2 regions of the Alteromonas sp. B31-7 genome follow, and region 1 is predicted to be linked to the other one. Evidence: predicted binding sites of a transcription regulator. Region 1 holds the regulator's gene; the other holds the start of a gene.
The links. Region 1 encodes sigma-54, which starts transcription at its own class of promoters, with help from an activator protein. Its sites were predicted from a motif close to GTTGGCACGNNNNTNGNNT; they were not measured.
Positions count from the first base shown of each region.

Region 2: the regulator sigma-54 is predicted to act here: its motif matches at 2,226-2,244, upstream of xdp1 (exosortase-dependent surface protein XDP1).

Region 1 is NZ_CP065233.1:3,740,593-3,744,312, reverse strand. It holds gene IUA53_RS16355 (HPr family phosphocarrier protein) at 1-167, opposite strand, end outside; gene rapZ (RNase adapter RapZ) at 167-1,012, opposite strand; gene ptsN (PTS IIA-like nitrogen regulatory protein PtsN) at 1,042-1,485, opposite strand; gene hpf (ribosome hibernation promoting factor) at 1,495-1,782, opposite strand; gene IUA53_RS16335 (RNA polymerase factor sigma-54) at 1,812-3,296, opposite strand; gene lptB (LPS export ABC transporter ATP-binding protein) at 3,374-3,720, opposite strand, start outside.
Region 2 is NZ_CP065233.1:1,591,429-1,595,148, forward strand. It holds gene prsT (XrtA/PEP-CTERM system TPR-repeat protein PrsT) at 1-1,188, opposite strand, end outside; gene xdp1 (exosortase-dependent surface protein XDP1) at 1,268-2,179, opposite strand; gene xdp1 (exosortase-dependent surface protein XDP1) at 2,351-3,238, opposite strand; gene pssA (CDP-diacylglycerol--serine O-phosphatidyltransferase) at 3,520-3,720, shown strand, end outside.

The sequences.
Region 1 (3,720 bases):
CTTTCTAGCATCATGAGCCCAAGAACGCTGTTGGCATCTGCTTGTTTGTCGCCCTTTACAAGAATAATTTTAGCGTCAAATTGATTCGCTAATTGCACCAGTTGAGTAGCCGCTCTGGCGTGCAGGCCAAGCTTGTTCACAATGGTAAGTGTTTTTTCAATGGTCATTACTGATTCAATTCTCTATGTCGAAGTTGCACGTCAGGGTGCAAATCGCTGAAAGTCTTTGCCAATGTCTGGGCGATAAACACAGAGCGATGCTGGCCTCCGGTACACCCTATGGCGATGGTTACATAACTTCTGTTGTTACGCTCTAAGTGGGGAAGCCACGTGGTAATGAGGTTTTGAATTTGCCAAATAAACTTGGTCACCACCGGTTGAGAGCCTAAAAATACTTCTACGGGGGCATCTAACCCTGTCAGGTGTTTTAAATCAGGCTCCCAATGAGGGTTAGGGAGAAAACGGGCGTCGAAAACATAATCGGCATCTTTAGGAATACCATGTTTGAAGCCAAAGGATTCAAATACCAATACCAGGCGAGAACTCTTTTTACCTAAAATTCGCTCACGTATTAATTCAGCAAGTTGGTGAATGGTCAGTTTATCGGTATCTATGTATAAGTCTGCTCGTTCAATCACAGGAGCGAGTAAAGCGGCTTCTGCTTTAATAGATTCAGACAAAGACTTATTCAGTTTTGCCAATGGATGTAATCGTCGGGTTTCACTAAAGCGTTTGACGAGAATGTCGTCACTGGCATCAATGTAGACGATGGTCATGGACCAAGAAGAGGGAAGGTAGTCGAGTATTTCAACTAAATCGTCTGGGTTTTTGGGTAGGTTACGTACATCAATACTTACAGCAACTTGATCGTATTCGTCGACTACCGTATGGGTAAGGGTAGGTAATAAATTGACGGGGATATTATCTACGCAATAATACCCTAAATCTTCCAGTGCCCGTAAAGCAACAGACTTCCCTGACCCCGAACGACCACTAATAATAATTAGTTTCAATTGGCCTCTCCCTTAAGATGGCATTAGAGTTAGCTTAGCGCTGCAATAATATCGTCGCTATTGGTGGCACGCCTAATTGCCTTCACGGTCTCTTTGTCACTCAATTTACCTGCAACCGTGGCTAGGGTTTGTAAGTGCCCCTCGGTTTGCTCTTCTGGAACCAATAAGGCAAAGAAAATATCTACCGGTTGGTTGTCCAGCGCGTCAAAGTTGATGGCAGGGTTACTAGTTACAATAATGGCGATAACACTTTCCAATCCTGCCAGTCGACCATGAGGCAGTGCAATACCATTTCCAATACCCGTACTGCCCATTCTCTCGCGGTTCAATAGGCTCGTGAGTACTGTCGTTTCATCAATATTATCGTTGTTTTTGGCAGCGATATTACTGATGATCTCTAGAATTCGTTTTTTGCTGTTACATTGAACCGCACATTCAGTGCGGTCCAAACTTACGATTGCTTGAATTTCCATAAGCGTGAGTTAATGCTTTTTCAGCTTTTCCTTATGCTTTATGACTTGCCTGTCTAGTTTGTCAACCATGCTGTCTATTGCTGCATACATATCAGTATTTTCAGAGGAAGCAAAAACCTCAGCGCCACTTAAATGCATGGTCGCTTCGGCTTTCTGATTAAGTTTTTCAACATTGAGAATGACATGCACATTAGAAATGTGATCAAAGTGCCTCTCTAGTTTGCTGAACTTGGTATCGACATAATTACGCAAAGAGTCGGTGATTTCGACGTGATGACCAGTAAGGTTGATTTGCATATTTCGTCTTCCTTATATTTATGAGCCAGTTAAAGTAAGCTCTTTCGCTGGTTAGACGGTGGAATCGACAATGATTCCCGGTATTTTGCTATTGTCCGCCGGGCGACTTTAATGCCCTGTTCGGCCAACAATTGAGCAATCTTGCTATCACTTAGTGGCTTGCTTGGCGTTTCAGCCGCTACAAGCTTTTTAATCAGCGCGCGGATGGCAGTAGATGAACACTCACCCCCAGACTCCGTGGCAACGTGACTAGAAAAGAAGTACTTCAATTCAAATATCCCACGTGGGGTATGCATATACTTTTGCGTGGTGACACGTGAAATGGTGGATTCATGCATATCAACCATTTCAGCAACATCGTTAAGCACCATGGGCTTCATCATTTCAGGGCCATGTTCAAAAAAGCCCATTTGTTGCTGCACAATACAATTAGCAACCTTCATCAAGGTGTCGTTTCTTGATTCAAGACTTTTAATAAACCATTTTGCTTCCTGCATATGAGAGCGAATGAACTGCGAGTCGCTACTATTTTTCGCTCTTCTGCTCATGGCCGCATATTGCTGGTTCACACTAAGTTTAGGCAAGCTATCTGGATTAAGTTCAACCACCCAACGACCACTTTTCTTGGTGACCGAGACATCGGGTATAACATACTCAGGCTCTTTAGTGATAAGAGCGCTACCTGGGCGAGGATTCAATGTTTGCAACAAGCGCATAGCTTCGCGTAATTGATCTTCTTTAAGACGGCTTTTACGCATCAGCGTACGATAGTCTTTGCTACTGAGTAGGTCTGAGTATTCTTCTATCAGTTGTTTGGCTTCTTTTAACCAAGGCGTATCATCTGAAAATTGGCGAAGCTGAACCATCAAGCATTCTTGTGGTGTACGCGAGCCTGAACCAATAGGATCGAACATCTGAATACGTTTTAATACGCATTCCACTTCGTCTAATTCAACCGGCTCCTCCATATCTTCGGAGTTGACAGACTCTAAAATGTCGTCAAGGGTGACGGTAAGATAACCAGACTCGTCAATTGAATCGATAATAGCCGTTGCGATGGCACGGTCAGTATCTGAAAAGTGGGTAAGACGCATTTGCCATAGCAAATGTGCTTGAATGTCTTCGGTGGTTTCGCCTTGGAAAATCTGCTCATCGTCATTATTCGAGGGCCCAGGGGCGGGTGCAGAAGACGCTGAGTAATATTCGTCCCACGTGCTGTCTATGGGTAATTCATCAGGTAGGTCATTCTTCTCTAATGCGTCACCGGCTTCAAGCGTATCGCTTGATGCGGTAGTAACGGCGTCTTGAGCGACGTCATCCCCGTCGATATTGTTTTTCTCTAATTGAGGCTCATCACTGCCTTCTTCTACTTCAAGTAGAGGATTTGAGTCTAGGGCTTCCTGGATCTCCTGTTGCAGGTCGAGCGTTGACAGCTGCAGCAGTTTTATCGCCTGCTGTAGCTGAGGTGTCATGGTAAGTTGTTGACTGAACTTTAACTGTAAAGATGGTTTCATCTACGTCTTATTTACTGTGCTCTTATTGTGAATATACCAGGTGCATAATTTGAAAAATGACAATTCTGTTACATTAACTATAGCCTGAATTGTTCACCTAGGTATACATCCCTTACTTTTTGATTACTTAAAACCTGCTCTGCCGTTCCTTGGGCTATTAATTCACCGTGACTCACAATGTAGGCTTTTTCACATACATCCAATGTTTCTCGTACATTGTGGTCTGTAATGAGGATACCGATACCTCTATCACGAAGGTGCTGTATTATCTTCTTTATATCATTAACCGATATAGGATCAACACCAGCAAATGGTTCATCGAGTAAAATAAATTGCGGATTGGCTGCTAGCGCACGCGCAATCTCTACGCGACGGCGTTCTCCACCTGATAAACTCATTCCTGTACTATTACGTATATGGTTAA
Region 2 (3,720 bases), 2.1 Mb from region 1:
TTTAAATGCTTTGTTCTGACGGATGAACAAATCGCCTAGTATTAACGCAGACTCAGGGTTTTCTAATAGCGCAGTTTGATGCTTTTCTAGCAAAATAAGGGCTTGTTTATACTGTTGTGTGGCGAGATACACTTGCGACAACATCATGACTGCTTGAATATCATCGCTTTCTTGCTGCAAGTACGAACTGAAATCCTTTGCTGCCTTTTCCATATTGTTGTTAAAAAAGTTTGTTAACCCGCTGATATAAAGCAACATAGGTTGAGATGCTATGAGTTCAGGAGAGAGTTGTGCCATAAACTCATTCAGTTGCTCTAGTTTCTCATTATCAATGATTTCCTCTGCCTGCCTACTTTCTAGCCAGCTATTCAATAGAATGGCTAAAGGGTCGTTTGGTGTATCTTCAATAATCTCAGCCACAAAAAGCCTAGCTCTATCGTAGTCTTTTGCCTGAAGGTACAAATCCACGAGGTTTCGCAGAGCAATGGGATCTTCCCGGTTAAACGTAAGCGCTTGTTGAAGAAATTCGGTGGCAGATTGCGTGTCGCCTTCTAAGTAGGCCAATTGTCCTTTCAGACGCCACGTTATGGCATTTTCGCTATCGATGGCTTCTGCGCGGCTAATATAATTGCGCGCCAAATCCGGGTTATCTTGTTGAAGCGCAATAGAGGCTAATCCATTCATCGCTGGCACATGAGTTGGGTAGTCATTTAGGATTTTTGAGTATTCACTCTTAGCACAAAATAAATCTTCTAACCGCACACAAGCCGTGGCCGTAATTTGCAACCAATCACGTTTGTTCTCGCCACTTAATTTTTCTGTTTGATTAAATTCGGTGATATCTTTGTATTTATTAAGAAATAGCCAAGTATTCCCTAAGGGTTCGGCCAGCAGGTTGATATCAGCACCCATAGAAAGGGCTTCGGTAAATTCTTGTTCTGCGGCAACAAGGTAGCCGTTAATCAGCAGGATCCTGCCCATCAAAATTTTTGCTGCGAGGTTTTCGGGGTCTTTTTGTAAGCTATTTTTTAAGTGAATATAGGCTTCATCGTACTCGCTGACATTGTAGGCGCGAAGCGCTTTCTCGTAATCTTCCGAAGTGGTGGCTAAACTATTGAAGCTGGCCCCCAATAGCAGAGTGCCAATGATCGCACTTTTAACCAATCCCAATTTTTTCAATCCTAGCATAAGTACAACTATCCCACTGAACACCAATAAAAAAGGCGGCCTAAGCCGCCTTTATAAGATACGTGTTTTTACTTAATTTTTAAACTGTTTGACGAATTTGCTTACGTCGCCAAGCCATCAATCCAAAACCTGTAAGTAAAAGGGCAATGGGGGCTGGCTCGCTAACTTCATTGGGCGGGCTAACAACATCTGTACCGCCAGTGGTTATACTAAGAGAAGCAAGCTTGAATCCAGAGCCTTGATAACTTGTGCTGCTGTCATCAAAGTAAATATTGTAAGCGCCTACTAACCAGTATTTCGCAGCGCTTAATTCTGTAAAGTCACTAGTGAAATCGCCATGGGAACCATGTGAAGATATATTTGATGAAATAGTAAAGTGACCATCAGACACCACCGTACCTACACCAGAGGCAACATCTGCCCAACTGAATTCGTTCGATGCGTGATTCTCAAACAACGAAATATCACTAAGTCCAACCACTGACACCTGTTTGTCAGTGTCGTAGCCTTGTAAATACGTAAACGACGCGGCTGATAAGGTGACTTCCTCACTGAATGAGAACAACACCATATCGAAATCGTCACCACCTGAGAAGTTATCTAGGGTGTGAGAATCGTTGTCATTTGAGTTGACCAGGCCGAATCCGTAATCACCATTGTAACTGTACCCATTTAATTGTGAGTACTTAACAACTTCGTTATCGTCGTTATTAACACCGTCGTTAGAGATATTTTGGGTATCCGACCAAGCAGTAACGCCCACAGTAACCGTTGTACCATCAATAACGATGCTTGAAGTAGTTGCATCAAGGGTATAATTAATATTGGTAGAGCCGTCTGAATATAGGTCGTACACATGTTCGTCTAGTGCGCTGTCGCCTGTGGCAGAGCCTGAATCGTTACTACTTCCGCTACCGCCGCCCCCAGCAAGCGCTGGCGTTGTAGCAAGCAAGTAGGACAGGCTTAGTGCAATAATCGACAAACATTTCATAAACAACGAACTCACATCTACTAATACAACAATTAATAAATTGAGTAAGCACTATGTGTGCCACTTTTTACGTGTATGAATTATAAAGGGAATTTGGTGTTTGGTTGGGAGCGGGGTAAAAAAACCTGACATTGGTTTACGCTTTGTTTACCCCTATAGTCTACATTAAGATCATTTATTCTTACGGCGCCACGCGACGATTAGACCGACGGCTAAAAATGCACCAAGTGTATTCGGCTCACTGACCTCAGTGGGATTGGAATTTCCCGGCGTATCAGATGCTTTTTCAAAACCGATACTTGCAAGTTTAAATGCGTCGTCAAACATATTGCTGTCTAATTCACCAAACACTGAATTGTATGCTCCAACGAGCCAATACTGTGCGGTTTCGGTCTCTTCAAACTGCGCAATATCAATCGATTCATAGCTTTCAATATCATACGAGCCTGCAGTGAGTGCGCCTTCAACAATATTTGACCATGTTTGGTCGCCAGAAACTAACCCAGATAGATCATCTAACGCAGCGATAGATAATTGGGTGTTGTCGGTTTTCCCTACCCACGAGAATCCTGCGCCCGTTAACGTAACCGACTCTGAAAAAGAAAGGAGTACAAAGTCGAAATCATAATCAACATTTCGGCTAACAGTATTGTAACTATCAATAGCATGATCGGGGCTAGAACCGTCCATTTCAGCATCTTTATTGTATACGCCGTACCCGTAACTGCCTAAGTCTACAACATAAGCAGAAGTGACCACGTCATCATTATAGGTACCAACCGTATCTGACCAGGCTGAAATGGAAATGTTTACATCATCGATAGAGATATTTGAATACTGGCTACTCGTCGACACGTACACGTCTTCCGACACTAAGTTGTACACCGATTCCCCAAGCGCACTGTCACAGTCGCTTTGACTACCGCTATTACTTAGACAGGCATTGTAATCTGAGTAATTACTTTGGTTTTTGCCGGCATGGGCAGAGCCGACTGCAATCAAAAGCAGCGTTGGTAACACGGCTTTTAATATAAAATTAGGTAAACGAGACATTTTCATACGACTAAACCTTTTGCTATTCGTTAAAAGGTGTAGTTCAAGCGATGGCGGCAAACTTTTATTATTTCCGCTCGCGAACTTCAACATGGTATTAACGATCCTACCTGAAAGGTGTGCGTATGTAGGTATGTGATCATATACCTAGTTATTGAGTGCTTACGTTGAGTAGAAACAAGAAGCGATTAAAGATGAAAGGCACATGCCCTTGTTATCTTGCATCTATGCGTAGCTTATTAACTATGAAATAATTAGCCGCAATTAATTAGTGCCAATGAGGACTTATGTCTGAACAAAAACGAAAAGGGATTTATTTACTCCCCAATTTACTGACCACGGCAGGGCTATTTTCTGGCTTTTTCGCTGTAGTGTCATCAATGAACGGACGCTTTGAAGCAGCAGCAGTTGCCATATTCGTAGCCATGATCTTTGATGGCCTGGATGGAAGAGTGGCCAGAATGACTAACACGCAAAGTGATTTTGGC